4 regions of the Halotolerantifilum yawarlongkerapense genome follow, and region 4 is predicted to be linked to each of the others. Evidence: riboswitches for the same ligand, from Rfam matches in the RefSeq annotation. Region 4 holds a riboswitch; each other region holds the start of a gene.
What was found. A riboswitch is a leader RNA that binds a small molecule or an ion and turns the genes downstream of it on or off. The one in region 4 is predicted to bind cobalamin.
Positions count from the first base shown of each region.

Region 1 (7,247 bases), 1.5 Mb from region 4:
TACTCTGGATCTCCAAGGGCTTTACCAACTCGATCGTCTCTTCGAGAGCAAGGGAAACATAATACTTAGAACCCTTCAGGGTGATCGTCGCTTTTAAGATCCTTGCATGACCCCCTCTGACTTTCTTGAGTATCCCCTTATTTCTTGCTGTCTTTACTTTTGCCATGGACACCTTCCCAAGTTTCGGTATCTTGATGTGAGAAGAACCAATGATTTCGATGTTGTTATTCGTCATCTTGGTTGTATAGGCCTTCTTAGCGCTACGTTTTGATTTGAACTTCGGATATCGGTTTTGACGAGTGAAGAAGCGAACGTACGCATCTTCGACATGTTCACAAGCCGCTTCTAAAGCAAATTTGTCGACCTCTTTCAAGAAACCATAGTCCTCAGAGGACTTCAGTGGCACCATGGTCTCCTTCTTGTATCTACCAACCGAAAGTTTCTTTCCATTCTCCTTATAATAGGTTTTCCTCGCATCGAGATACTTATTGTAGATTAACCTGGCACATCCAATGTTCTTGTTGATGAGAATCACCTGTTCCTCAGTAGGATAAACACGAAGAACAAGGCCATAGTGTTTCAACTGAAGACCCTGCTTAGCCAATACCTCGTTTTTTTCTTTGACCGTCATTCGTTTACCCATGAGTACTCCTTCTCCTTTTGAGACTGGCGTATCTTCGGATTTGATTTTCATCAGTAGATGTGCATAATTCCATCTGTGAGCTGCAGCAAACTGCATTCATTTCATTCTTGGCGAATCTAAAGTATTGTCACTCATCATGTCTTTGGGGTATGAAAACCCAAAGCTGCGACTCGAATGTATATCGTTACCACTTCAAAGTTCTTCTGTCAATGAAATCACCTTTCTATTATTGTAACATATGTTCTGTTCCTTCGACAGGAAATATTGAGCACATTGCGCGAAAAAAACGCCCTAACTCACGACTGAAGTCACGAGTGTGCGGGCGCTAAATTATCAAGAGAGTCAGCAGCTTTAAGCTCTTTGACTCTTTGGTGTAGTAGTTTTGCACCACGAGAACCATATTGAGATTGTGCTTTTCGATAATCAGTACAAGCTTTCTGTAGTTTGTTGTTTTTGTAGCATAGTTGCAAGTCAACACCCCCAAAAACATTTACCTATTAGGTAATGCTTTATAACTCAATTATAATCGATATGCTAGTGTGAGTCAAAATATATTGTGTATCTTGCTGATCTAAAATTTCATCAACCACAGAAAATCGCAAAAGACTCTGTTTCGCAAAACGATCTTGAGCGAGTAAGCTATTAATCTTCAGATTGTGCAGGACAGTAAGAGTTCAAAGGTTCATGGTTAGAATGGGACTTTCTTTACGAGTGACATCACTTTCTGATACAATGAACATGCATAATAGGTAGTGGTTGTGTTTACGAACACATGAAAAGGGAAGCGGGTGCAAGTCCCGCGCGGTCCCGCCGCCGTAAGCGCGAGAAAAATTCCCTCCGATAGCACCACTGGGTAGTCATCTACCCGGGAAGGTCAGGGGAGTTTTGCATGTCTCGCCGAGCCGGAAGACCTGCCCTACCAATCGAACACCGACGCCTTCACGGGGATGGAGGGGTGTTTTTTGGGCTGGCGGACTTCTCAAGATTCCGCCTTAAAGCTTCAGAAAATACGAAACCTCCCCGCTAAAAAGTTGGCGCCGGGAGGCATTTTTTTGCACAAAATAGGAGGAGGAAACCCGGGTGGGTAGAAGAGAAGATGAAATCTGCTATCCCTTTATGGCAGAAGAAGGGATGTTTTGCGACTACGAGATCCTGACGGACGGGCTATCCAGCCAGTTGGGCCTCTGTCATGCCCACGCGGGCGAGGTCAAGGACGGGCGGCTAGGGGAAGACCTCCTCTGGCTGGTGGAGATGGCCCTACACCTGAACGGTTCGGTTCGGGGAAAGCTGGCGGTGGAAGAGGCGGATCTTGATCGTTTGCACGGTATGTACGATTGTTATCGTAGCCTCGTGCCAAAGGCTTTTACCCTGCCGGTGGGAACGGTCCTGTCTTGTGAACTGCACCTAGCCCGGCACCGGGCCAAGGAAGTGGTGCGGATGCTCCACAGGATCGAGGGTGCGCCGGCAATTATAATCCGGTTTTCAGGACTACTGGCCAATCTCCTCTATGCCATGAGTTGTTATGTGGAGAGTCAGGCGGAAGCAGACCTGCCGGTTTTCACTTCGAAGAGTTATCAGATGAGCGGAAAGGAATGAAAGTAATGAATAAAAAGATCATGACCATCGTACTGGTGGTGGCCCTAGCGGCGGCACTGTTACTGGGGTACAACACCTTTCTAGCCCCCAAGGCGGTAGAAGGGGACAAGGCCGTTACGATCACCGTCACCCACGCGGATGAGGGAATCGATGAGACATTTGAGTACCAGACGGACCAGGATTTTCTCCTGGCCCTCATGCAAGACCACCAGGAAGAGCTGGGTGCTACTTTTGAGGAGTTTGATTTCGGCATCATGGTCGCGGGACTCATGGGCTACGAGGCGAACGAGGGCGCCCAGGAGTACTGGCACCTGATCGTCAACGGACAGGACGCGGTGACGGGTCCTGGGGAAGTGCCGCTCACCGATGGCGACGTTTACGACTTCGAACTCAGGACCTGGTAAGATGCGTGCCAGGGAACTGGTGCTGCTGGGCTTATTCAGCGCGGCGCTGACGGCGGGGAAGCTGGCGCTTAGCCTGATTCCCAACGTGGAGATTGTCACGCTTCTTTTCATCTTGTTCACGGTGACGCTAGGGGTGAAGAAGACCCTTCTGATTTCCTTTGTTTTTGTGACCACGGAGATCTTGATCTACGGGTTTTCCACCTGGGTCCTGATCTATTACCTGGTCTGGCCTCTGCTCATCTTTCTCACGGCGGGACCGGGTAGGCTGGTGAAGAGCGAGTACGGCTACGCCATCATAGCGGGGCTGTTCGGTCTTTCATTCGGTCTCTTCTTTGCCCTGGGCGAGTCCCTCTTCTACGGAGTAGCCTACGGTTTCACCTACTGGCTGAGGGGACTACCCCTGGATTTATTGCACGGTGTATCGAATTTCATCCTGACCCTGGTCCTATGGAAACCGCTGAAAAAATTCCTCGCCGATCAGGTGGACCGCTACCTAGCGGTGGAATAATGAGATCACGACGCTCTCGCATCGGGGGCGTCTTTTCTTGTCCGCTAGTAGGAAGGCCCTTCCATTTTCCCCTGTACCGCTTTTCTCCTGACTATGATAAAATCATGGGGTGGAGGAGGAACACACCTATGAAGGAAACCATCAGAGAAATAATCGATCTCACCTGGCCGATCATGGTCGGGATGCTACTGCAGATGTTCCTCGGAACCGTGGATCTAAAATTCGTCTCGCGTCTGGGTACGGAGGCCGCTGCGGCGGTGAGCCTGGGCACCTCTACCATCGGGGTGATTTTTGTTTTCACGGCGCTGATCGCCACGAGCCTCGTGGCCTTGGTGTCCCAGGCCGCGGGGAGAAAGGACCACGGGGGTGTGATCTTGGCGGCCGGCGGCGGCCTGCTTCTTTCCGGTGTGGTGGGTCTTGCCCTCACCCTGGTTCTGCCCCCACTGGCAGGACCGATCGTCAGCCTGCTCTTTAATCCGAACCCGGCCGTTCACCGGCTCACGGTGTCCTACCTGCAGGTGGTCTTTGCCTCGAGTCTTTTCGTCTTTCTATCGGCCGCGGGCAGGAGCATTCTACAGGGGAAGAAGGATACGCTCACCCCGCTTAAAATTTTGATCTTCTCGAATCTCGTGAACATCGTCCTCGATCCCTTTTTTATCTTCACGCTGAACATGGGCATCCGCGGGGCGGCCGTGGCCACGATGATCGGTCATCTGATCGCTGCGGCCCTTTTCCTCAGAGTGCTCTTTCACGAGGTCTTCGGTGGTAAGCATATCTTTATCGACGCGGTTTTTGTAAAAGGCTACAGGCGCTTTCAGTCGCTGATTCACATCGGGGGCTACGCCAGCCTCCAGCAGGTGACCCGACCGATCACGGGCCTTCTGATGTTCCGGATCGTCTATGCCGTGGGCGGTAACAGCGGCACGGCTGCCTTCGGCATCGGAGGCCAGCTTTTCGGCTATACCTTTGTCTTTCTCACGGGTCTGAGCCTGGCGGTATCGATTCTGGTGGGCCATGCCATCGGATCGCTCAGGATCCAGCGCATCGAGTATCTGATCAACGTCAGCATGCTCCTTGCGATCACCAATGTGGTGGTCTTCGGATTTTTCTATCTGCTCATTCCCGAACAGCTCCTCGGCTGGTTTTTGCAAGATCCCCAGGTGATCACCAAGGGGGTGAGCTACCTCAAGATCGTCTACGGAGGGCTTCTCTTCGTACCGATTCCCATGGTGCTCGGAGGGGTCTTCAACGGGGCGGGGGCCACGGTCTATCCCATGCTGGCCTCACTGGTGGCCAACCTCTTTTTTAAAGTTCCCGTGGCCTATCTCTTGGCCACTGTGTTAAAATGGGGACTGGACGGCGTTTGGGCGGCCATCGGACTCTCGGTGATCGTGGAAGCGGCCGTGATCTGGTATTTTTTCAAACACTGGCGGGCTACATCGCCGGTGGGATCAACAGAGGAAAGCTAAGGGGGACAAGCGGTGTTTATTCAAGACTACCTGCGGGCGGTGGTGCTGATCTTTATGGCCGAGATGGGGGACAAGACCCAGATCCTGGCCATGGCCTTTGCCACCCAGTACGGGGTGCGGCATATCCTGTCCGGGGTCGCCATAGGCGCTTTCTTCAACCACGGGCTGGCCATTTTACTGGGTACCCTGATCAGCCAATTCCTACCCCTATTGGTGATCGAGATCGTGGCGGGACTTTTGTTTCTTAATTTCGCCTTTACCTCCCTTTCGGTGGAAGATGCCGACGCAGAACCCACACCGGCCAAGTTCGGTCCGGTGGTGACGGTGGCCCTGGCTTTCTTTCTGGGGGAGCTGGGGGACAAGACCCAGCTGGCGGCCATGAGCCTGGGGGCCGCGAGTCTTTTTCCCTTTTTCGTCCTGCTCGGGACGGTGACCGGTATGGTGCTGACCAGCGGCATGGGGATTGTGGTGGGTCGCAAGCTCGGGGACAAGATCCCGGAGTTCGCTATGAAAACCGGTGCCTTCGTGGTATTTCTCTTTTTCGGCCTAGAAAAGGTCTTGGGCTCGAGTGCGATCGATACGCTGCCCATGACACTGGTTTATGGGGTCGTGGTGGTCCTTTTGATCCTCGGGGTCTTCATGATCCGTCGCTTCAAGGGTGAGATCGCCGAGCGGGACACGGTGCTCAAGAAAAGAGCCCGCGCCCTTGCCGAGATGCTCAAGACGGTGGAGGAGCAGGCCAACCAACTGTGCCTGGGATGCACGGTCTGCGATGGATCGGCCTGCCTGGTGGGCTACATCAAGGGGATTCTTTCTTGGCACCTCAGGGAAGGAAAGACCATCGACTTTATCGATGAGTCGCGGATCAACCGCCTGGATAACAAGGGCTTTAGCCCGGAGACGGCCAAACACACGCTGGATTTACTCCTCAGTTACTACCGGGAGCATCCGGTGGAGTACAGAACAAACGAATCGCTACACCACCTCCGGCATAGCCTGGAGATGATGATTTTTCAAGATAGGCTGGAGGCCCCGGATCTGGAGGCCTATGAAACTTTGCTCAACAGAAGATGGGAGGCGCTTTAGACGATGGGAAAACTGTTTGGCACCGATGGGGTGCGGGGTATTGCGAATACAGAGCTGACGAATGAACTGGCCTACAAGCTGGGGCGGTTCGGAGCGCACGTGATCACAGGTGGTAGAAGGGACGCCAAGATGCTGGTGGCCAAGGACACGCGGGTCTCGGGGGATATGCTGGAGGCGGCCATGGTCTCGGGGATCCTGTCGGCTGGCGTGGATGTCATTCGGATCGGCGTCCTACCCACACCGGCCCTGGCCCACCTGGTGCGGGATTTCGGTGCCGATGCCGGTGTCATGATCTCGGCGTCGCATAATCCCGTGGCCTATAACGGCATCAAGTTTTTCAATGAAAAGGGGCTCAAGCTCACCGATGCCATCGAGGAGGAGATCGAGGCCTTTATCCTGGAGGACAAGGACCTAGCGCACATCCCCGTGGGGACGGAGATCGGCCGGGAGACCCAGGTTTACGAGGCGGAGGAACTCTACACCAGGTACCTGATCGAGACCATCGATGTGGATTTCAAAGGCCTTGCCGTGGCCCTGGACGGGGCCAACGGGGCGGCCTCTGATGTGGCCCCTCACACCATGCACAAGCTCGGAGCCAAGGTAAAGAGCATGCACACGTCCCCGGACGGTTTTAACATCAATGAACACTGCGGGTCGACCCACCCGGGGGACCTGGTCGAGGTGATGAAGGCCGGCGGCTATGATATCGGTCTGGCCTTCGATGGCGATGCGGACCGGTTGATCGCCGTGGATGAAAAGGGCGACCTGGTGGATGGCGATAAGATCATGGCCATCTGCGCGAGGCACCTGAAAGAAAAGGGTCTTCTGAAAGAAAACACCGTGGTGGCCACGGTGATGAGCAACCTAGGCTTCCAGCTGGCGCTCAAGCGCGAAAAGATCAACCTGGAGATCACCCAGGTGGGCGACCGCTACGTGCTCGAGCGCATGCTGGAAGGCGGATTTTCCATCGGTGGGGAGCAGTCGGGTCACATTATTTTCCTCGACCACAATACCACGGGCGATGGGCTACTCAGCGCCCTGCAGCTGATGGCCGTGATGAAGGAGACGGGAAAACCCCTATCGGAACTGGCCAGTATGATGGATACCTATCCCCAGGTGCTGCAAAACGCACGGGTGACCAACCAGACCAAGCACAGCTATACGGATGACGTCGAGATCCAGGCGGCCATCCAAAAGGTGGAGGCCCACTACGCTGGAGAGGGACGCGTGCTCATCCGGCCGTCGGGAACCGAGCCCTTGGTGCGGGTCATGATCGAGGGCAAGGATCTCGATCAGATGAACCAACATGCCGGGGACCTGGTGGCGTTGATCGAGAAGCGGTTGGGGTAAGCTTTCCTTGGCGCTCCAGCTTATGGGCAGAGGGCGGTTAGCTGATCGCCAACAGGTGATTCTCAACCCTTGTGTTAAGAGGTCTTTCTCGAGTACTGAACATGATGCGCATAGTCAAAAACAAGAAACCCCCGATCTTTACGCTTGGTGAAGAAGCGACAGATCGGGGTTTAGTTTTTATATACTAGGAT
Region 1 is NZ_CP199719.1:2,218,265-2,225,511, forward strand. It holds gene ACULM0_RS10990 (RNA-guided endonuclease TnpB family protein) at 1-643, opposite strand, end outside; cobalamin riboswitch at 1,379-1,576, shown strand; gene ACULM0_RS10995 (hypothetical protein) at 1,724-2,239, shown strand; gene ACULM0_RS11000 (DUF4430 domain-containing protein) at 2,245-2,643, shown strand; gene ACULM0_RS11005 (hypothetical protein) at 2,645-3,151, shown strand; gene ACULM0_RS11010 (MATE family efflux transporter) at 3,280-4,620, shown strand; gene ACULM0_RS11015 (TMEM165/GDT1 family protein) at 4,633-5,706, shown strand; gene glmM (phosphoglucosamine mutase) at 5,710-7,056, shown strand.
Region 1: it holds a riboswitch for cobalamin, as region 4 does, so the genes downstream of both, ACULM0_RS10995 (hypothetical protein) here and ACULM0_RS02985 (ECF transporter S component) in region 4, are expected to answer to the same signal.

Region 2 (7,300 bases), 870 kb from region 4:
CTTGGCATAACTCTCGTAGGCGTAGCCCTTCCGTCTCTCGAAGGTCTCGGTGGCCTCGCTGTAGTTGGCCATCAGGATCTCCAATCGGTCCGGTTCATCGTGGGCCTCGGCGATCTCGATCTCGAGAAGACGCATCTTTTTCTCGAGCGCCATCAAATCGGCGAAGCTCTCGAGCACGAAGTCCCAGAGGGAGCGGTCCGTTTCCTCCACCGTTTGCTGTAGGTAACCGAGCTGCTTGTCCCGTGCGATGAAGACGTGCCCCTCATCGTGGGAGAGCTCCCCCGTCAGGATCTTGAACAGAGTGGTCTTGCCGCTGCCGTTGTCGCCAATCAGACCGACTTTTTGGCCCTCCTGGATGGAGAAACTGATCCCATCGAGAACGACCTCGCTATCATAGCTTTTTTTCAATTGTGAACAGGATAGAATCATCATGGTTTTCCCTCGCTCTTGCTTGTTTTTTGACGCAACTAGTGTATCATAAATCCCCGGATCATGGAATCTTAATTCCCCCTGGGGGGACCTCGTCGGAAAGCTTTAGGAATCTTCAAGAACATTTGACAGGAATTTAACTAGGGTGCTATAATCAGGTTGACAAAGACTGGAGTTGATGAAAAATGCCCGATAATAAGATTTCGATGGCGGTCATCAAGAGATTGCCGAAGTACCATAGGTACCTGAAGGATCTGCTCGATAAGGACGTTCATCGCATCTCCTCGAAAGAGCTCAGCCGGATCATCGGATTCACTGCTTCACAGATCCGACAGGATCTAAATAATTTCGGGGGATTCGGACAGCAGGGATACGGTTATAACGTGGAGGACCTCTACCACGAGATCGGCAAGATCCTGGGCCTGACGAAACCCTATAACACCGTTATCGTGGGAGCCGGGAACCTGGGACAGGCACTGGCGAATTACACGAGTTTTGGCGACTACGGATTCAAACTGCAGGGGATCTTCGATATCAATCCCCGATTGGTGGGAATGCGCATCTCCAATACCGATGTCTACGATATGGAGGACTTGGGAGCCTTCATCAAAGAGAAGAACGTGGAGCTCGCCTTCATCTGTACGAACAAGGAAGGGGCACAGGATGTGGCCGACCGACTGGTGGAAGCCGATATTCGCGGTATCTGGAACTTCGCACCGGTGGATTTGAACTTACCGGAGGAGATTGTGGTGGAAAACGTCCATCTCATCGATGATCTGCTTACCCTTTCGTATTTTTTAAAAGAAAAGCCGGAAACCGAAGCCTAGCGCTTCGGTTTTTCTTTTGCACCGACCCGCCAAGAGGGATATAATGATGAGTAGGGATACGAAAGGGAGGTAATGACAAATGAAAGAAGTAGTAATCGTAAGCGCCGTCCGGACACCACTGGGTAGTTTCGGCGGAATGCTCAAGGACATCACACCGGCGAAACTCGGTAGCATCGTGGTCAACGCGGCCATCGAACGGGCTGGAATCCAGCCGGTGATCGTGGATGAGCTGATTTTCGGATCAGTGCTCCAGGCCGGCCACGGCATGGGCGTTGCCCGTCAGGTGGGCCTCGGTGCCGATCTACCGGTGACGGTGCCCTGTAGCACGATCAATATGATCTGTGGCTCCGGGCTGAAGACGGTATCACTCGCCTACCAGGGCATTGTGTCCGGTGCGGGGGATGTCTACATCGCCGGGGGTACAGAAAACATGTCCATGGCACCCTACCTGCTCAAGAAGGGCCGATGGGGACAGCGTATGGGCAACGGAGAACTCTACGACCCCATGGTCAACGACGGTCTCTGGGATGTCTTCAACGACTACCATATGGGTGTGACCGCCGAGAACCTGGTGGAGCAGTTCGACTTGACCCGCGAGGAACAAGACGAGCTGGCCTACGAGAGCCAGATGCGGGCGGCCAAGGCAAGGGAAACCGGTCGTTTTGACGATGAGATTGTGCCCGTGGAGATTCCACAGCGAAAGAAAGATCCAATTCTCTTCAAAGAGGATGAGTATATCAAAGCGAACGCCACGCCCGAAGGGCTCGCGAAACTCAGACCTGCCTTCAAAAAAGACGGTTCGGTCACAGCGGGTAATGCCTCCGGGATCAACGACGGGGCCGCGGCGCTCGTCGTGATGAGCAAAGAGAAGGCTGACGAGCTGGGTCTGAAACCCCTCGCGACGATCGTGGCACACGCTTCTGCGGGTGTCGATCCCAGCATCATGGGTACGGGCCCGATCCCGGCGACGAAAAAGGCCCTGGAGCGAGCTGGCATGACGGTGGAAGACCTCGATCTGATCGAGTCGAATGAAGCCTTCGCAGCCCAGGCGCTCACCGTGGCCAAGACCCTCGGTTTCAAGAGCGAGATCACGAACGTGAACGGCGGCGCCATCGCCCTCGGACACCCCATCGGTGCTTCCGGAGCCAGAATCCTGGTGACGCTTCTCCACGAGATGATCAAGCGCGATGCCAAGACGGGACTTGCGACGCTCTGCGTCGGCGGCGGTATGGGCGAAGCCCTGATCGTCAAGCGCGACTAAATCCATAGACCCCAGAAAGCCTGGCCTTGCGCTAGGCTTTCTTTTTTTTCGAGGTCATGATAGAATGAGCGAGAAGAGTTATCAACGGGAGGAATGCCATGGCCAACTATACGCATCAGATCAAGAACATGACGCAGAAGACGGCGAAACGGCTTCTCGTGCTCCACAAAAAGGGCTTCCGAATGAACCACCGTCACGGGCAGGGACTCGATTTGCTCGATCTCTTGGTGATCAAAACCCTGGGCGAACAGGGGCAGATGAAGCTGCTCGAGCTCCTCGCTCTTCTCGAGGTCGACCGGCAGACCATCAACGGTGTGCTTGGGAAACTCCACAAGCGTGGTTATCTCGAGCGGGAACAGTGTGAAGAGGACCGTCGGTCTTACGAGGTCTATCTGGGTGACCGGGGCAAGGTCGTCTACCAAGAGCAGATTCCCACCTTTGATCAGATGATCGATTTCATCTTGGCGGATATGACGGTGAACGAAGAGAAGGCCGTCCTGAAGTTCCTGAGCAAACTCAATCAGTTCCTCAGCCAAAATGAGCCGACCTAGGCTCTTTTTTTCGATGGTAAGCCGATGCTTGCAGCGTATTTTGGGATGGACATAGAAAAAGCACCGATACCACGTGCGTGGTATCGGTGCTTTTTTAAGACTTACTTGGGTTGCGGTGCGTCTACTGGGCAGACATTCGCGCAAGCGCCACAGTCGATGCAAGCATCTTCGTCGATCACGTAGATGTCACCGGCCGTGATGCAGCTCACTGGGCACTCAGGCTCACATGCGCCGCAAGCGATGCAAGAATCTTCAATAAAGTATGCCATAGTTCATACCTCCTTCAAGATGATGTTTTCAACTTTACCTGTTATTCATTATAATTCTTGTATACAATGTAAACAAGACAGGACACGTGAAAAGCATCACAAATCCTTAATTTATAATGATTTTCAATACTTTGGGAGGTATGACTATGCGCGTAGAAGCGTTGGTGGGGAAAAGTGGAACGGGCAAGAGCTTCAAGGCCATTGAACTGGCCATCAAGCGGGGCGTCGATCTGATCGTGGACGATGGTCTCTTGATTTCGGACCGCGTGCGGCTCACGGGAACGAGTGCGAAATCCGAGCAGACCAAGATCGCCGCGGTCAAGCGCGCCCTCTTTCTGGACGACGCGCACCGGCGCCAGGCTAGGGAACTGTTGGAGAAGGGTGATTACGACCACATGCTGATCATCGGAACCTCCATCAAGATGGTCAACCGTATCGCCGAGGCCCTCGGGGTTGATCCGGTCGACGAACTGATTATGATCGAGGAGATCAGCACGGAGGCCGAGATCAAGAAGGCCCGGGAAGAGCGTCTTTTCCACGGCAAGCACATCATCCCCCTGCCTACCCTTGAGATCAAGCGGGACTTTTCCGGGCATTTTTTCGACACGCTCCACGCCTTCATCAAACGTCGGCTTGGCGGTGGGGTGGTCGAGGAAAAGACCGTGGTGCGACCGACCTTCTCCCAGATGGGACAGTTCACCATCTCCGATCACACCCTGTATCAGGTCCTGGAGGAGGCCGTTTGCCGCGCGGCACCGGAGATGCATCTCGAGAAGCGGCGCATCTACCGACGCCAGGGAGGACTGGAGATTTTGCTCGAGATGGGGCACGACTACCCCCTCGAACGGCCCCTGTCAAAAAGTCTGAAAATACTGCAAATGGAAGTGTTCCAGGCGCTTGAACACATGACCCACCTCTATATCAGGGACCTGACAATCGTGTCAAAAAATTTATATGTGAAAAAGCGTTGACGCGGTTGTCACTCTTCAAAATTGTGTGTTATAATGCACGTGTATGACAGATTGCGTAAATTTTTAACAAACTTTCTGCCACGTTTCTGCCACGAAGGGAAAAAAATTTTTGGAGACGGGAAAACGATTCCCGAAAAAAGGAGAGGTTGTCCAATGAAGTACATTGAAGAGGTTTTAGAGCAGGTTAAAGCACGCAATGCATCCGAGCCGGAGTTTATCCAGGCGGTTGAAGAAGTATTTGTTTCCCTCGAGCCCGTACTCGAGCAGCACCCCGAGTGGGTTGAGGCCAATATCCTGTCTCGCATCGCCGAGCCCGAGCGTCAGATCATGTTCCGCGTACCATGGGTGGACGACGCCGGCAACCTCCACGTGAACCGTGGTTTCCGCGTACAGTTCAACGGCGCCATCGGCCCTTACAAGGGTGGCCTCCGTTTCCACAAATCCGTGTACCTCGGCATCGTGAAGTTCCTCGGTTTCGAGCAGATCTTCAAGAACTCTCTTACGGGTCTTCCCATCGGCGGTGGTAAAGGTGGTTCTGACTTCGATCCCAACGGTAAGAGCGCAGGCGAAGTGCAGCGTTTCTGCCAGAGCTTCATGACAGAGCTCTACCGTCACATTGGTCCTGATGTAGACGTTCCGGCTGGAGACATCGGTGTGGGCGGTCGTGAGATTGGCTATCTCTACGGCCAGTACCGACGTATCCGCGGCGCCTTTGAAAACGGTGTGCTCACGGGCAAAGGCCTTCCCTACGGTGGATCACTGATCCGTCCGGAAGCCACTGGTTTTGGTATCGTCTACTTCGCCAACGAAGTACTCAAGCACGAAGGCACTTCTTTCGAAGGCAAAACGGTTGCCATCTCGGGCTTCGGTAACGTATCCTGGGGTACTTGCCAGAAGGTTCGCGACCTCGGCGGTAAAGTGGTCACTCTCTCTGGTCCCGATGGATACGTTTACGATCCAGACGGTGTAACGACGCCTGAGAAGATCGACTACCTCGTGGAAATGCGTAACTCCGGCGCTGACAAAGTGAAGCTCTACGCTGACAAGTTCGGTGTGGAGTACTTCGAAGGCGAGAAGCCTTGGGGCGTGAAAGCCGACATCTTGGTTCCATGCGCAACACAGAACGAAATCCACATGGAAGACGCCAAGAAAATCGTTGCAAACGGCGTAAAATTCGTCATCGAAGGTTCGAACATGCCTACGACGAACGATGCTCTTGAGTTCCTCCAGAAGAGCAACGTGATCGTTGGTCCTGCAAAAGCAGCCAACGCTGGTGGCGTGGCCACATCTGCACTTGAGATGAGCCAGAACAGCATGCGTTACAGCTGGACAGAAGAAGAAGTCGACGCCAAGCTCCAGGCGATCATGAAGAATATCCATGACAACGCCATGAAAGCTGCCGGCGACTACGGATTCGGATACAACCTCGTGGCCGGTGCCAACATCGCTGGCTTCGTAAAAGTTGCCGAAGCCATGCACGCACAGGGTAATTACTAGAATCAACCAAAAATGAATCACTCGATGCGGTGCCCCACCAGGGGAGAATAGGGAATCACGTGAGAGTCGTGAACGGTCCCGCCACTGTAACGCCGAGCGAACGGACGAAAGGCCACCGATCCTTCTTGGGATTCGGGAAGGCGTCCCTAGCCTAGACGCGAAGTCAGGAGACCTGCCACATCGATCGATACACCATGGATTAGGTAAGGTCCACGGTCCCGGGAAGCAGTACAGGCTTGTCTGTGCGCTCCTTGGGATCCGTGGGCCTTTTTTCATTGGTAAAAAGGAGGAGAAGAGAACATGACCAGCGAGAAATTGAACGAGGTCCTAAGGAACATCGAACCGCTGGATCCCGAGCTGATGAAGACCACACGCGCCCGAATCGACGGATTGATCAAACCACTGGGCAGCCTCGGGGAACTGGAGGACCTGGCCGTCCGTCTTTCTGCCATCACAGGACAGATGCGCTTTCGATTCGATAAGAGGGCCACCATCGTGATGGCTGCGGACCACGGGATCACAGAAGAGGGGGTATCAGCCGCTCCCCGGGATATCACATGGATCCAGACCCTCAACATGACCAAGGGAATCACGGGCGTCTGTGCCTTCGCCAAGGAGGCGAGAAGTGACCTGTACATCGTGGACATCGGTGTGGACCGTGATCTGGCCGGTGCGCCGATCCACCACAAAAAGGTCCGTCGGGGTACGGCCAACTTCACAAAGGAAGCGGCCATGACGCGGGAAGAAGCAAGACGTGCCCTCGTCGTCGGCATCGAGATGGCCGAAGAGGCAATCGGAAAGGGAGCGCAGCTAGTGGCCATCGGGGAGATGGGCATCGGCAACACCACACCGGCCACGGCGGTGATCGCCGCTCTAACCGGCGCCGCGGTCTGCGAAATCACGGGACTCGGTGCCAATCTACCGGCGGAAAAACGCGCCCACAAGATCGCGGTGATCGAGAAGGGACTCGCCCTGCATCACCGCACACAGGCCGACCCACTGCATATCCTCTCTTGCGTGGGGGGGCTCGATATCGCAGGGATGGCCGGGGTGATCCTCGGGGCAGCCGCCAAGCGCGTCCCCGTGATCATCGACGGTGTGATTGCCGCGGCGAGTGCACTGATCGCCGCCGGACTCTCCGAGTATGCCACCGCCTACATGATCGCCAGTCATGCTTCTGCCGAGCCGGCCGCCGGGGTGGCTCTGGAGCATCTGGGCTTGAAGGCGCCCATCGATTTGGGTCTGCGGCTTGGCGAAGGTACCGGTGCCGTGATGATGATGCCGCTGGTGGACATGGCCTCGGCCATGATGGCCCATATGATCACCTTCGAGGAAGCGGGATTCTCCCTCGAATGATTTGTCGAAAATTCACATCGAAAGCGGTCTTCTCGTTGAAGAAGGCCTTTTTTGTTGGTAGAATAGAAACATAGGCGTGAAAAAGCGAAGGAAGAGGTGGCCGGCCGTGTTAAAGGACTCTAGTGTGAAGGTGAAGGAA
Region 2 is NZ_CP199719.1:1,474,894-1,482,193, reverse strand. It holds gene ACULM0_RS07190 (ABC-F family ATP-binding cassette domain-containing protein) at 1-432, opposite strand, end outside; gene ACULM0_RS07185 (redox-sensing transcriptional repressor Rex) at 615-1,256, shown strand; gene ACULM0_RS07180 (acetyl-CoA C-acetyltransferase) at 1,336-2,517, shown strand; gene ACULM0_RS07175 (MarR family transcriptional regulator) at 2,616-3,068, shown strand; gene ACULM0_RS07170 (DUF362 domain-containing protein) at 3,170-3,337, opposite strand; gene ACULM0_RS07165 (hypothetical protein) at 3,484-4,308, shown strand; gene gdhA (NADP-specific glutamate dehydrogenase) at 4,462-5,805, shown strand; cobalamin riboswitch at 5,816-5,999, shown strand; gene cobT (nicotinate-nucleotide--dimethylbenzimidazole phosphoribosyltransferase) at 6,106-7,161, shown strand; gene ACULM0_RS07150 (PucR family transcriptional regulator) at 7,268-7,300, shown strand, end outside.
Region 2: it holds a riboswitch for cobalamin, as region 4 does, so the genes downstream of both, cobT (nicotinate-nucleotide--dimethylbenzimidazole phosphoribosyltransferase) here and ACULM0_RS02985 (ECF transporter S component) in region 4, are expected to answer to the same signal.

Region 3 (7,300 bases), 1.0 Mb from region 4:
CCACGCCCCTTTCTGTTCTCTTTCATTATACCAAAAAAAGACGCCGTCCCACAGGGACGAACGTCTCGATGTTAGAAAATTAGCTCGCGATCCAGGTGGGGGTAGACCTCTGGATAGCCGATGAGGACTTCCCCCTCCTCGAGAAAGAGGACGATCCCCTCGTTTACCAGGAGAAAATCCACACCCTCCGCCGGTAACTCGCGGAACCCATCGGAGGCCAGGAGATCATCGAGCGGCGTGAGGTCTCCCCCGGGGAAAAGATCCTCCAGCCCGAGTTCTCTTTCCTCTTCGTGGTCCCACAGGATACCCTCGTGTTCGTAACCGATGGCCTCCATCGCACCACTACCGTAGTTGGCCGATAGAATGAAACCGAGCAGCCGCGGTGATACGTGGGTGATCTCGTAGTTGTAGACCAGGGGATCGTGCCCGCTGTATCGACCGTAGTGATCGAGCACCCGTTCGTTCAGGGCAACATGGGCCTCACTCTCAAATTTCGGGTAGCGGATATACCGGGTTTCGTCGGTGAAAAGATGCTCTGAAAAACGCAGGTCCGTCCAGGGACCGGCGATGTAAAAGGTGCGCAGCGCCTCATCCACCTTTTGGTCGTAGGTATCTTGAGCGGTTTCGAGGATCCCAAGGTAGTCCGCGGTGAACTGACCGAGGTGCGTATCCCCGTAGCTCTCCACGATCTCTTCATAGAGGTCGCGGTAGCCCGGTGTCAGTTTCCCCGTAGCGGCATCGAAGGGTCGATGGTCCCCGCTACCGTGGAAAAGGCCAAAGGCGATCCGTTCGTAAAAGGTAGTGCTCATCAGCTGGTAACGGCGACCGGCGTACAGGTCTCCTTCCTCCTCCAGCGCCACGAGAAATGCGATCATCTCGGTGGCGTCCATCCCCTCATCGAGGAGACGGTTGAAAGCACGTTCTCTTGTGAGAAAAGCGTTACCGGCAGCATCGAGTCGGTCGCCGTATCGGTTGAGAAGCAGCGCATCATCGACGCGCAGGGTCCGCTCACCGGCCACCTCGATGGACGCCAACCCGGCTTCGACCAGGGTCTCGTCAGCGGCTTCCGCCTCGAGGTACTTTCCCTGGTACTGCTTGAGGTAGAGGAGGTAGTCGTCGAAATGCGCTGTGAACACATCATCTGTTGCTCCGGACAATCGCGCCAGTGCTTCGTGGGGCGGTTCCTCCGCGCGAAAGGCAAAGGGCTCCGTAGCTTCCGGCTGTTCCCCTTCGGTAGGAGCGCAGCCAGCAAATAGCAACAGGGGGATCAATAGGATTAGGTAGAGTGTCTTTCTCATGGTACAGCGCTTCCTTTCCTCGCTCGTTTTCGTTACGACGAGCGTATCAGGTGGCTGTGTTATCTGAGTGAACCGGAGGGCGGCAAGAGTCGTTCGTGGGTTTTCCCGTTGGAGGCCACGATGGTGGTCTCCTGCAGTACGCCGGGGTGGACGCCCGACCAGTCGGACACGCGTCCGCCGGCCTCCTCGACGATCAGCATCCCCGCGGCGTAATCCCAGGCCTTCAGGGTGTACTCCACATAGCCCGTGTACCGTCCGCAGGCCACGAAGCACAGATCGATGGCCGCAGCACCACAGCGACGGTAACCCTGTACCTCGTCGAAGAGCGGTACCAGGTGGTCGAAGATCTTATGCTTCAGCGAACGATCGTAGGGCAGGCCGAAGGCCACGAGGCCCTCCCTGAGGTCCGCGTCCTTGTTGACGGCGATGGGGGTCAACCCCAGGTGGGCGCCCTTGCCTTTTTCAGCGGAAAACAGCTCGTCGAGCACCGGGGCGTAGACCACCCCGCGGATCACCTCACCCTTTACCACGTGGGCGATGCTCACGGCCACGAAGGGGTGACGATGCATGAAGTTGCCCGTGCCATCGATGGGATCCACCACCAGGGCGTTCTCCAGCGTCCCGATGTCCTCTTGGGTCTCTTCGCCCACCCAGGTGAGGCTGTCATCGAGGGGCATGAGGCGCTTCTTCAGGTACTTCTCTACCTTGACATCGTAATCCGTCACGAAATCGTAGGTGCCCTTCCGATCGATGGTGAGCGGCTCTTTCAAGCCCTCTCGGATCATGGCTCCCGCCCCTTGGGCGGCTTCGATGAGTGCTGCTAATGTGATAGGCATATCGAACTTCCTTTCCTTACGCGGGTGCGGCGAGAGGGGCCAGGCGCAAAACGAGGAGGACGAGGATCAGGATGACCGCCAAGATTAGAATCCACTTGTAACGTCCTTTGGTGACCGGCATCTCCCGCTGATGGGGAGCGGGTCGGTGGTGGAAAAGCGGTCGGTGCGGTGTGATCACTTCCTCCACACCGGAGAGAATGGTCCTGGCCACTTCGGCATCCTTCTGCGGTACCTCCAGCCGGTAACCCACCTCATCGTCCACCACCCGGGTGATCAGGGTGGCACGGTTGAGTTTGACCTCGGCCACTAGCACCGATTCCTTGTCTTCTTCTATCAAAACCGTCTCGTAAGTATGGAGATCTTCCACGCGCATGGGCTCTCAGCTCCTTTCAAGCCCATTATACCACGTCCTAACTGATCTGGCTCATCGGCAGAATCAGCGGGGTCCCCGTCAGGGGGTGGTCGATGACCTGGAAGTGGCTACCGTAGACACCCGCCAGCGTCCCGGCCTCCATGACCTCCTGAGGAGTCCCCTCCCTCACCACGCGTCCCTCTGCCAGGAGCACCATACGGTCGGCATACTGGGCCGCTAGGTTCAGATCGTGGAGGACGCAGATCACTGTGATCCCTTCCGCCAGGCACAGGCTTTTGACCGTATCAAGCACCTGCACCTGGTGGTGGATATCCAGGTTGGAGATGGGTTCGTCGAGCAGCATGATCTTGGCCCGCTGGGCGATGGCCCGAGCGATGATCACGCGCTGGCGCTCACCACCGCTCACATCGCACAGGCGCGCCTTTCTCAGGTGCCAGGTGTTCGTCGTCTCCATGGCCTCTCGTACGATACGCTCCTCCTCGGGACCCGACCGGACGAAGCGACCGAGATAGGGGGTCCGACCCATGAGGACGATCTCACTGCAGGTGAAGTCGTGCTGCGTATCCGCCTGCTGGGGGACCGAGGCGATGCGCTGGGCCAGTTCCTTTTGGCGGAGTTTCGCGAGGTCGTCGCCGCCGATGCGCACCCGACCGGAGGAAGGGGTCAGATGACGGAGCAAATTCTTCAGGAGCGTCGTCTTCCCCGACCCGTTGGGGCCCACGATCGCGTAGAAGCCCCCCTCTTCAAAATCCAGGGAGAGGGTCTTCAAGATCGGCTCCTCTCGATAACCGAAGGTCAGTCGATCGACATGAATGGCAATGGACATGAACTCACCTCTTTCTCAATAGCAGGAAGATAAAGTAGGGGGCGCCGAAGAGCGCCGTGATGGCACCGACCGGTATCTCGGCCGGCGGGATGATGGAACGGGCGATGGTGTCCGTGAGGATCAAAAACAAGGCGCCGCCCAGGGCCGAGGCCGGGAGCAGGTAGCGGTGGTCCGATCCGATCAGAATCCTGAGGGTGTGCGGGACGATGAGTCCCACGAAACCGATGATCCCGCTCATGGATACCGCTCCGGCCACCATGAGGGAAGTGATTCCCAGCAGGATGCGGCGGACCGTCTCCACCTCGATCCCCAGGCTCTTGGCCTCGTTGTCCCCCGTGAGCATCACGTTGAGGTCGCGGGAGAACAGACAGGTGGCTCCTGTACCGACGAGGATAAGCGGGGTGAGTAGCGTCACCTTCCGCCAGTTCGCCGCGGATACGCTACCCATGGTCCACAGGTACACCTTCTCGATGGCCTCGCGGTTGAGGATCATCATCAGGGAGATCATGGCCGACAGAAAGAAACTGATGGCGATTCCCGCAAGAAGTAGTGTCCCTACACTCCGGCGCTTGTCCACCCCGGCGATCTGGTAGACGATAAAAATCGTCAGCAGTGCCCCTGTGAAAGCGAAGAAGGTGATCGTGGAGAGCCCGGCCACCGTGCGCTCGCCAAAAGTGATGATGGCCAAGGTGGCCCCCAGCGCGGCCCCAGAGGAGACCCCCAGGACGTAGGGTTCGGCCATGGGATTCTTAAACAGCCCCTGGTAGGTGGTCCCGCTGATGGCCAGCCCCATCCCCACGAGTCCGGCGAGCAGGACCCTGGGCAGACGAATCGACCAGAGGATCTTCACATGCATGGGCTCGGTGCTCGAACCGGTGAACAGAATACCTAGGGCGTCGATGAAGCTGATACGGGCGGCCCCGAAGGTCGTGGCCAGGACCACGAAAAAGAGGAGGGCCAGGGCCAACCCGATGACGGCCCTGGTCCCCCGGGCCACTATTCGAAGGCCCCGGGGTGGATCAGGCGGGCCATGGACTCGAGTCCCTCGGCGAGACGGGGGCCTTGGCGATCGAGCGTGTTGTTATCGATAGGGAGTACGCGGTTGTTTTCTACGGCGGAGAGCTCTTTATAACCTTCGGTTTGAGAGAAGGTCTCGACGACATCACCAAAGGCCGAGATGAAAACGACCTCGGGATCCTTTTCCATGAGGGTCTCCAGAGAGTACTTCCAGCCCGTGGCATCGGCTGCCACGTTTTCTCCACCGGCCATAGCGATCATATCGGAGATAAAGGTGTCCCCTGTGGCCGTGTAGTCACCGTACTCACCGAAGCCCACCACGTAGTAGACGGGTGGTTTCTCCAGCCCGGAGACGCGCTCTGTCACTTCGGCGACGGTTGCCTGCATACCCGCGATCAATTCGTCGGCCTTATCGCTCGCGTCGAGCACAGTCCCCACCTTCTCGATGGTCTCGTAGGCGCCCTCGAAAGAACTCGGTCCGTAGAGGACGACCACGGTGAAACCCAGGTCCTCCAGATTGTGTAGCACCTCTTCTTTGAAATGAGTGGAGGCGATGATCAGATCGGGGTCGAGGGCCGTGATGGTCTCGAGGCTGGGGTCGGACAAGAGGCCGACAGAGTCGATCTCGGAGACTTCCGCCGGGTAGTCACAGTAGTCCGTGCGGCCCACCAGAAGGTCCGCCCGGTCCAGGGCAAAAATCGTCTCGGTGATGCTCGGGGCCACGCTGACCACGCGCTCCGGCTTCTCCTCGATGGTCACGGCGCGACCGTTGGAATCGGTGATCACCATGGGATAGCGAGATCCGGAGGTCTCCTCTGCCCCCTCATCTTCTATCGATTCTTGCGCTGCAGGAGCCTCGGGCTCAACGGTATCGGCCGGTGTGGCCTCGGTGGTGCATCCGGCGAGCAGGCCCGCCAGAACCAGTGTCATCATGAACAACCAGATCAGTTTACGCATGTCAATCTCTCCTTCGTTTTCTAAAAGTTTTCGTCACATGAAAAAAAGACCCCACAAAGTCGGAGTCTTAGATTAACAAGCAAAGATTACTTGTGCACGGTTTTTCCCTCCGAAATCGTGTCGATCTAGGGGAGCTGGTCTCCTGGCTCGCGCGTCATCCTAATCCCGGCCTTCCCAAAGCGATGGCTTCAGTGGTCTCTCGGGGGTCGTCTGCGCTTACAGTAGCGGGGGCTGCACCGGCATTGCACCGGTTTCCCAATGAAGTCCTCTCGGACACTCACCCTAGCGTATGATGCTTTTTATTGTGTGGCCTCGGGCCCATTATACGTTACATCCCGGGGAAAAGGCAAGCCCTTTCACACCCGGCGGTAGAGTAGCAGATCGAAGCCCCTCTCCATCAGGCCGGCGACGAGCACCGCCACGAGCGCCCAAGCGAAGACACCCGCTGTATTCAGGTAAATCTTCTCGAGGTGCATGGCCGCACCGATTCCCGATCGAGGCTGGCTGAGGACCTCGGCGGCGATAATCACCTTGAGTCCAAGGCCCGCACCGGTACGGATCGCAGCGCGAATGGCACCGCCGATGGCCGGTAAATAAAGAGCCCGCCACCGTTTTTTCCGGTCCAGCCCGAAGGACCGGACCATCTCGATCAGACGGATATCGATACCGTCGAAACCGGCGAGCAGCGTTTCGTAGAGCGTGGGAAAGAGAATCAAGAAGCCCACAAAGAGCGGGGCACGTGAGGACTGCAACCAGATCAGGGCCAACAGGATCACCGCAATGGTGGGAACGCTCCTTATGGTGAGGAGCAGTGGTCTTAAGAAGAGTCGAACCCCCCGCCTTGCATAGGCAGCGGCTGCGCCGGTCAAGGCCAGACCAAAGGAAAGAACCAGGGCGATCAGGCTCCTAAGGAGCGTGGCCCCCACGTGTCCATAGAGCTTGGGACTGGGGATCATCTGCCCGAGGACCACCAGCGTTTCCACCGGAGAGGGGAGCAAAATCGGCTGACCCACCAAAGTAGCGGCAAGCTGCCAGAGGAGGATAAACCCTAGCGAAGCGAGAAAGAGCGGCAGTCGATCACTGGAAAAGGCCTTCATCGGGTAGACTCCCCCCGATACTGGCGGGATTGAAATCGTAGAGCACTTGGTAGTAAGCCATCAGGGCTTCTTGGACCTCAGTGGCCTCTCGATGCTCGAGGTTGTTTCGCGGCATACTGGCGGCCACCAGCGGACCCTGCATGCCGGTCTCGAGCGCTTCCATCAGCGCACCCGTCTCCTCGGGATTTTCGTTCGCATAGGTCACACTCTCCGCCAGGGTCGCCTGCATGCCCTCGAGGATCTCGGGGTAATTGTCCGCGATCTCATCCTTAACGAGCAAACCCGCCTGGGGATAGGACGTCTCGAGGCCAGTGACCTCGCGCCAGGCTTCCTGAAGGTCCATGGCAATCTGGGTGTCGGGGGCCTTTCCCATCACCGCGGTGAGCATGGGCTCTGGCATCATGGAGTAGTTCACCTGTCCAGAGATGAAGAGTGGTGCCAGCTCTGTGGCACCGGTCACGTAATTGAGGGTCACGTCGGTTTCGGGATCGAGCCCCTTTTGTGAAAGAATATAGCGGAATAAAATATCCGGCGACAGGTTCTGACCGATCATGTTGATCGTCTGACCCTTTAATACATTCACATCTTCAATCGGTTCGGGTCCGGCGATGTACAGGTTGCCCCAAACATCCACGGAAGCCAGGCGGTACGGTAGGCCGTCGTTGTACAGCTTGGCCGCCAGATTCGTGGGGGCCACGGCGAAGTCCGCCTCGCCGTTGACAAGCTTGGCCACCAGGAGATCTGTGGACATCACGATCTCATAGGTGATCGTGGCACCCTCGACGAACTGGGTCTCTTCGGCGATGGCCTTGGCCAGTGCAAGCACAGGCGTCCCATTGGGCACGACCACGTGGAAGGTCTTGCCTTCGTAATCAGGTGTCTGCTGACAACCGGCC
Region 3 is NZ_CP199719.1:1,618,316-1,625,615, forward strand. It holds gene ACULM0_RS07880 (hypothetical protein) at 72-1,298, opposite strand; gene ACULM0_RS07885 (inositol monophosphatase family protein) at 1,358-2,134, opposite strand; gene ACULM0_RS07890 (hypothetical protein) at 2,151-2,507, opposite strand; gene ACULM0_RS07895 (heme ABC transporter ATP-binding protein) at 2,545-3,333, opposite strand; gene ACULM0_RS07900 (FecCD family ABC transporter permease) at 3,338-4,330, opposite strand; gene ACULM0_RS07905 (ABC transporter substrate-binding protein) at 4,330-5,307, opposite strand; cobalamin riboswitch at 5,423-5,603, opposite strand; gene ACULM0_RS07910 (ABC transporter permease) at 5,664-6,404, opposite strand; gene ACULM0_RS07915 (ABC transporter substrate-binding protein) at 6,385-7,300, opposite strand, start outside.
Region 3: it holds a riboswitch for cobalamin, as region 4 does, so the genes downstream of both, ACULM0_RS07905 (ABC transporter substrate-binding protein) here and ACULM0_RS02985 (ECF transporter S component) in region 4, are expected to answer to the same signal.

Region 4 (7,300 bases):
ATCGAGTACAGCCTTAAGCGCCACCTCTGCTGCCTCTCGGATCGGGTAACCGAAGATCCCCGTGGAAATCGCTGGAAAGGCCACGGACTGGACATCGTGGGTATCGCAAAGCTTGAGCGCCGCGCGGTAACAGGTGGCCAGCAGTTCATCAGACGGTTCATCCCGACCGTATACAGGCCCCAGGCAGTGGATCACATACTCATTGGGCAATTTATAGGCCATGGTGATGACCGCTTCACCGGGTTCAATCGGCGCATAGGGCCGACAGGCTTCCTCTAGTTCCGGACCAGCGGCTTCATGGATGGCCCCGGCCACACCTCCACCGGGTTTCAGCGCGGCATTTGCGGCATTGACCACCGCCATCACATCTGGTTGGTCGGCTATATCGCCCACCACCAGTTTAACCGTGATCCCTCCGATCGTACGCTCTAACATGATTAGCCCTCCTTAGGTTTTCCTATTTGTGTGCTTAGCACCATCTATCGAACACGCTCGGAGCAGTACAGATTGCTGTACCATCCTTGCGGGAGTTGCTTCATGGCTCTTTCGTGCGGGTTAGAAAAATGATTCCCCTGCAAATAGTCGTTCCCCTGGTCGCTTTTATCCTCTGAGATCAGCCGAAGGTTGGATGGTGCGTCGAGAAGAGGGCTTGAAGACCTCCTGGTGGTGTACTGATGATCGGGCTCTTTTCCATGATACCCTTCAAATGGTTTCTCTCACAAAATATCTCTTCAGTTTCCAATATCGAAAAGTACGCGCCAGTCACCCGTCTCATCTCTCTTCCAAGTAGTGGAGTAGCTCCCCTTCTCGATGATCTTTTCCCCTGAAGGGATCTCGTAGCTACGTTCATAGGTCCCACTGGTGTGACCGAGGGTCCCGTCAACGGAAACCTGTGCCTCCAGCGGCTCCCAAATCAGTTGAAATCCCGGCTTATCGAAAAAACGCCTCATCGCAGCTCGGATCAGCTCTCGTCCGATCAGTCGGTTTTCACGGCCAGAGACCATGATCCCATGCTCATCGAAGCCTTCCGCGAATGCACTGCCGCCACCTTCCTGCACCGCATCGCAAAAGGCGCGGTCCGCTTCCATCAGCTCCTCCTCTGGGTTCACATGGACAGGCTCGAAGAGCAGCGGCAGACCATCGGGATCCACAAGGGCCAGGCTGCCCATCGCCTCTTCATAATCGATCGACTGATTATCGAACAGCGTTCGAATTTCATCTAATCGGTCGCTGTAAAAAGAGAGATGATTCGACTCCAGCATCCCTTCGAAAAGGCCTATGACCACACCATCGGATTGAAGCACCCGCCACTTTTTTCCCTCTCGATCTGGAAAACCACCATTTCTATGCCCACCATCGATCGTGCGAAAACCCAAGGCTTGGTAGAATGCCAAGGACTTCTCCAGATCCTCCGTCTTTAAGTTGATTGCCACATGTCCTGTCATCATCCGTTCTCCTTTCCCATATTTGTCCTTCTCTTGTTCTCTCTTGACTCTTGTTCTGACTTACACTACACTGGTAAATGAAAATACTACATACGCGAACAGGTGCCCCGGGTACGGGGAGAATAGGGAATCGGGTGAAAGTCCCGGGCGATCCCGTCACTGTATTCGGCGAGCAGACTCCTCATCATGCCACCGGCTGTAAGCATACAGCTGGGAAGGCGAGAGCCCTGCCTTGACCCGTGAGCCAGGAGACCTGCCTGTTCGTCAGCTCCCGACCCCAGGGGTCGGACGTAGGACGATGGTAAAGTCCACGGTCTTTTTGACCGTGGGCTTTTTTTCGTCTAAAAAATAAGAAGGAGTGATCACATGTCTTCATCCCAGCGCCGTATCCCTATGATTGGCTTGTTTCTCGCCATGAGCGTCATCGGCTCCCTCATCAAGATTCCCTCCCCCACGGGAACCATCGCCCTTGATGCCCTACCCGGCTTCGTCGCCGCCACCCTTTTCGGAGGCGGAACCGGTGCTCTGGTGGGCAGTCTAGGCCATCTTATGACAGCAGCCTCCGCGGGCTTTCCCCTGGGTCCCCTCCTCCACCTGTTCATCGCCCTAGAGATGGGGCTCGTCATGTGGTGCTACGCTTATCTCAGGAGTCGGGTGAACCGACCTTTGACGCTCGTCCTCACCATCCTGGCCAACGGGATTCTCTCCCCACTCGCCTTTGCCTTCATCCCGGGTTTCGGTATGGGCTTCTTCCTCGCTATGGTGCTACCACTTACCGTAGGCAGCGCGGTCAACGTGCTACTTGCCGATCTGATCGGTGAGCGGCTCATCGGTCGCGTAAGTGAACGTCGCTATGCGAACGAATAGGGATATCAGCCTACACTCTTTGAACGAAAGACAAGTCCTTGTCGTCGCCTGTGACTCCTGTGGGGGTATCGGGGAGGCTTCCGGTGATACCGTGATCTTTCCAACAGTTGACGTCGCCGTGCTAACGGCCCGGGTGGTCCTGATGGAGCTCCTTTCCTCAGGCGCCTCGCTCCTCACAATGACGGCCGCGGTCTGCAACGAGCCCGCAGTAGGCGATCAGGTCCGCCTCGGCATCGAAATCGCTCGCGAAGAGGGAAATTTACCTGCTTTCGAAATCACCCTAAGCACAGAAAAGAACATCCCCACCTCTCAAACCGGGATCGGTTTGACAGCCATAGGCATCTGCGACCGCGACAACCTGCGGATCGGTCGCACGACGTCCGGCCACCATCTCTATGCTGTGGGTCGCCCCAAGGTCGGAGAAGAAGTGGTGGCGGACGAGGGCGAGATCGCTACGCTTGAGATCCTGACCAAGCTGCTTCAACATCCTCAGGTGGTGGAGATTCTGCCCGTAGGCTCCGGTGGCATCGCTAATGAAGCCACCTGTCTCGTCGACACAAGGAAACATAAGATTGAGTGGCAGGTGATCCCCGGTTTGGATCTAGACAAGTCCGCTGGACCCAGCACAAGCCTCGTCATCAGCACACAGGGACCACTCGACCCATCGTTTCTTTCACCTTGTCCGGTCTACCCGATCGGACTGGTCCGATGACCCCTTCCCCTCCTTTCCCGCCCAGCGTTTGGGAAATATTCCAAGGTGCATCCCGCGGGATTTTGTGATAAAATATTGCCTGTTGAGCTCAATGAATCATAGCATCTAGCGGGAGGCATACAAGTGGTCAAAGATTTGAGAAACGCCCTGCACAAGCTTTCGATGTCCAAGAGACAGCGCATGGTGGCAGGTAACCAGCTCCTCCAAAAAGAGAAAGAAGCGCTGATCATCACGATCGCGGTCCTGATCACGAGCCTTCTCATCTCCGTGGGTCTGTTGATCACACATGCTTTTTAGTCAAAAGAGTCGCCCGAGCCGGGCGGCTCTTTTTTAATTATCGGTCACCTGACCCCCATAATGGTCCATAACAAAGGTCTGGTCGGTAATCGGCGGTCTGACGTACCGCTCCTCGACCTCCCGAGGTTCGAGTGCAATGGGTTCGGGCGTTAGGTCCTTATAATCAATCTGCTCGAGCAAATGACGGATGCAGTTGAGCCGCGCGTGTCGCTTGATATCGGCATCCACCACATACCATGGGGACTGCTTGGTATCCGTGTGCGCGAACATGACATCCTTGGCTCTTGAATAGTCCACCCAACGTTTGCGCGATTCCATATCCATCGGGCTCAGTTTCCAGCGCTTCGTCGGATCCTCAAGCCGGGCCTCGAAACGTCGCTCCTGCTCCTCATCGGAAACCGAGAACCAATACTTGATCAGGATGATGCCCGAACGAATCAGCATCTTCTCGAACTCAGGACAGGTCCTGAGAAACTCGCGGTACTCTTCATCCGTGCAAAAGCCCATGACACGTTCCACTCCGGCGCGATTGTACCAACTGCGATCGAAGAGTACAATCTCGCCGGCAGCAGGTAGCTTGTTCACGTAGCGCTGGAAGTACCACTGTGTTTTTTCCTTTTCCGTGGGGATACCAAGGGCCTCCACTCGGCAGATCCTGGGGTTCAGACTCTCTGTGATTCTCTTGATCACACCTCCCTTACCGGCGGCATCGCGCCCTTCGAAAATCACCACGACCTTGAGTCCATTTTCTTTTACCCACTCCTGGAGTTTCACGAGCTCGATCTGCAGTTTCCTCAGTTCCTTTTCATAGGGTTTCCGCTTCAGTTTCCGCCGTTTGATTCCCTCGATCTCCACTGTCTTGAAATTCTTCGATGAAAACCCCTCTTTCTTTTCCTTCTTACCCATGGAACTGCTCCTTTCCCTCTGGTGATCCACACCTTCTGATACACGTTACAAAGTGATATACATATACCCCCTACCACCGTTAATTCCCAACGAGTTCGGGAAAATGCCTTCGGAGCATCGATTGAAATGCAGCTGCATCTTCGAGTTGAATGACCCGCTTGTCGCCCGCTTCCGTCAGCAGAAGGCGGTCGTCGGTCAAGGAAACTCTTCCGTTTTCTGTGAATCGTGAGAGAATCGTTCCCTTGCGAAAGCGCGAGTCAGGTGCCTTGGCATAATGGTAGCACTGTTCCTTGAAATCCTGCAGCTCTCTGGCGACGGGACAAAGTTCATAGCAAAATGACCGTTCTCTCTCCAGACCCTCTCGCCAGAGAATCCTATTGTCATTCTCTTGTTCCAACCAGAACGTTCCGCGCTCGTCAGAGAATTTTTTATCCACCACCAAGGGGAACGGCTCAACGAAATGATCGCCAAAGCCCACATCCACCAGATAAGATGCACCCTTTATAGCCACCTCAAGCACCAGATGGTCAAAAAAAGTTCCTTTCTCTTCAACCCGAGCACCGAGCATCCGCACATCGAAGCCGATGACTTCCAGAAGCGCGGCGAAGAGACCGTTGAGCTCGTAGCAGATGCCACCTTTTCCCTGGTACAAAATCTTATTCTCTAGAGCTCTTATCTGCAGGTCGGGACATGCACCCTCTCGAATCATCAGGTTTTCGAAGGGAATGTGCTCGAGATGGCGCCGGTGCAGCAGTTGTAGCGTTTCATGATCAGGTCTGACCTTCCGATCGATAGCCAGCCGCTCGAGATATCGATCGAAGCTTCTACTCTCCACTACCCTTACCTCCTTTCAGATCCTAGCACAACTTGACATCCCTATCATAGCGCGTTAGCTCCCGTATCGCCATAGTGGCTGAATATTTAAGAAATCAGAAACCGGATGACCTCCGCAGATCGGTGGTCATCCGGTTTCTATGATCAGTAAATGGTGGGTACGTTAGCGTTTGCCCCCGGCGTTCGAACGCCCTTGGCTCTTGTCATCCGTCCGATTGCGATTGGATGGGGCCTCCTTGAAGGCCTCCACGACTGTGAAATGAATGACCGCCGGCACATTGTCTCCGAAATAGACCTGTTCACCACCGTTCATGATGGCCAGGGCGTAACGCTCACCGATTTCCAGATCTGGGAAGGACTTGAGCTTCAAGTTGTACTTGTAAAAGCCTCCCTCCCCACTGGCGACCGTGGCGCGAGCGTGCTTACCCGATCCGGTGTTCATCTTAAGCTCACCGGTGCTGATCTTGATCACGGCATCGGTGGTGCTGCCGGCGGGATCGTAGATCCAAATTTCCGGGGTCAAGAGGGGGTCGGACACCCAGAAACGAATGGGCGCACTACCCTTACCAAGCTCGAATTCCTCCTCGGTCGGTGGTAACCACAGGCCCAACATATCCGGCACGGTCAGTTCGGGGATTGCTTCGAGCAGGAGAATCACTTCACCCTCCTTCAGGCCCTCGGCAGTCAGGTGCAGGTGGTAGTGGGTCTTGCTTCTATCCTCAGCCGTCACCTGGATCACCATCGTATCGGGTAGCTGCGTGACCGTCGAATACTTCACTGTCGCGGCCTCGTGATTGGCTACAGCGTAGATCGACGGCAAGACCTGGATATCGGCCTCAAAGACATAAGGATAATCTTTTTTAGCGGGATCGAATCCAGGAATCCGCTTCCCATCGATCAGAATCGTGAAGAGCGTGGAATCACTGCTCAAACCGAGAACTGCTTCCACTTCATCCGCTTCTTCACCTTGACCTCCCTGGCCAGTCTCTACAACGGGGTCTTGGTTGGGTACAGTCGCATCATGGGGGTTATTCCCCTGGCCCTGGCCTGACTTTTCTTCGGGAACGACCGGATCTTCCGCTTCGTCATCGCTGACGATTGATTCCTGTTCTTCTTCAATGCCCTCGTCGTCAGCGTTTTCGTTCCCCTGTTGTCCGTTCTGGTGGCCCGGATTTTCTTCCGCTGGTGCTGCTGGTACTTCCTCATCTACCACCAGATCGATCGCCGGGGAGTCCTCCACTGCTTCTACAGGTTCGTCCGGAACCTCCTCTATCGGCACTTCGTACTTTTTCGCCTGTCCGGGGGGCACCGGCTTGTCTGGCTGATCCCACCCCTGGGTCTCCTCATCACTCACTTTCTCAGCGAGTACTTCGACTGATTCTTCTTCCACAAGTGCCGCTTCTTCTTCCGACATTCTCTCGGCCCAGATCGGAGATGCCCCCCGATTGGGCGCCTGGATAGGAAGGATGGCGCGACTTTGGGTGAAGGTACTACCCGTCAGGATAATCATGGCAAACAAGGCCAAGAACACCCATTTCTTTTGCTCCCTCAAGCGCCTCATATTGTTGTTCCTCCTTTACGAATTCCCCTAACCTCACGGATTGGCCCACCCACATTCTTGTGAGCCAACCCGATGTTCATGTACCGCGTATTACTTTTTACTCAGCCATTGATCACCTCGTTTTCTCATTGGCGGTTACCGTGAAGTGTACCGTTTTTGTGGCCGTGTTCCCCGATAGGTCCATCGCCTCGACGATCAGTTCATAATCACCGGCAATTGAAATTTTCGTACCCAAGAGATACTCCATGCCGTTGAGTAGAAGGGTCAAGTCGGACAGCTGCGTACTGTAGGTATCGGTGACCATCACCTCGGGTTTGGCATGCTGACGGTAAGAGCCCCCTTCTTCGACACCCTCGATCACGATCGACGGGGCTGTCTTGTCGATCACGAAGTCCACATGCCGGTCGGCCGTGTGGGTGCCAGATACAACGTTGACGACCAGTGCGTATCGACCCTCTACTGACAGGAGGGCCTCGTTGCCGATCGGCACTTCACCCCCATCCCTTTGCAAGGTGATCGTCGTTTCTTCGCCTTCGGTGTAGATGGCAAGGTCCACATCTTCACGTGTGTACTCACCACTTGTCACACCTGTGATTTCGATCACAGGCACTCGGCTGTCGATGGTGAAGTCGAGTGTTTTTTGCGCTGTATTGCCCGAGAGGTCCTCAGCGTAGACGA
Region 4 is NZ_CP199719.1:604,972-612,271, forward strand. It holds gene ACULM0_RS02975 (macro domain-containing protein) at 1-435, opposite strand, end outside; gene ACULM0_RS02980 (DUF4440 domain-containing protein) at 732-1,448, opposite strand; cobalamin riboswitch at 1,529-1,720, shown strand; gene ACULM0_RS02985 (ECF transporter S component) at 1,812-2,312, shown strand; gene ACULM0_RS02990 (alpha-ribazole kinase) at 2,299-3,024, shown strand; gene ACULM0_RS02995 (hypothetical protein) at 3,148-3,321, shown strand; gene ppk2 (polyphosphate kinase 2) at 3,355-4,227, opposite strand; gene ACULM0_RS03005 (arylamine N-acetyltransferase family protein) at 4,307-5,062, opposite strand; gene ACULM0_RS03010 (hypothetical protein) at 5,225-6,622, opposite strand; gene ACULM0_RS03015 (choice-of-anchor O protein) at 6,735-7,300, opposite strand, start outside.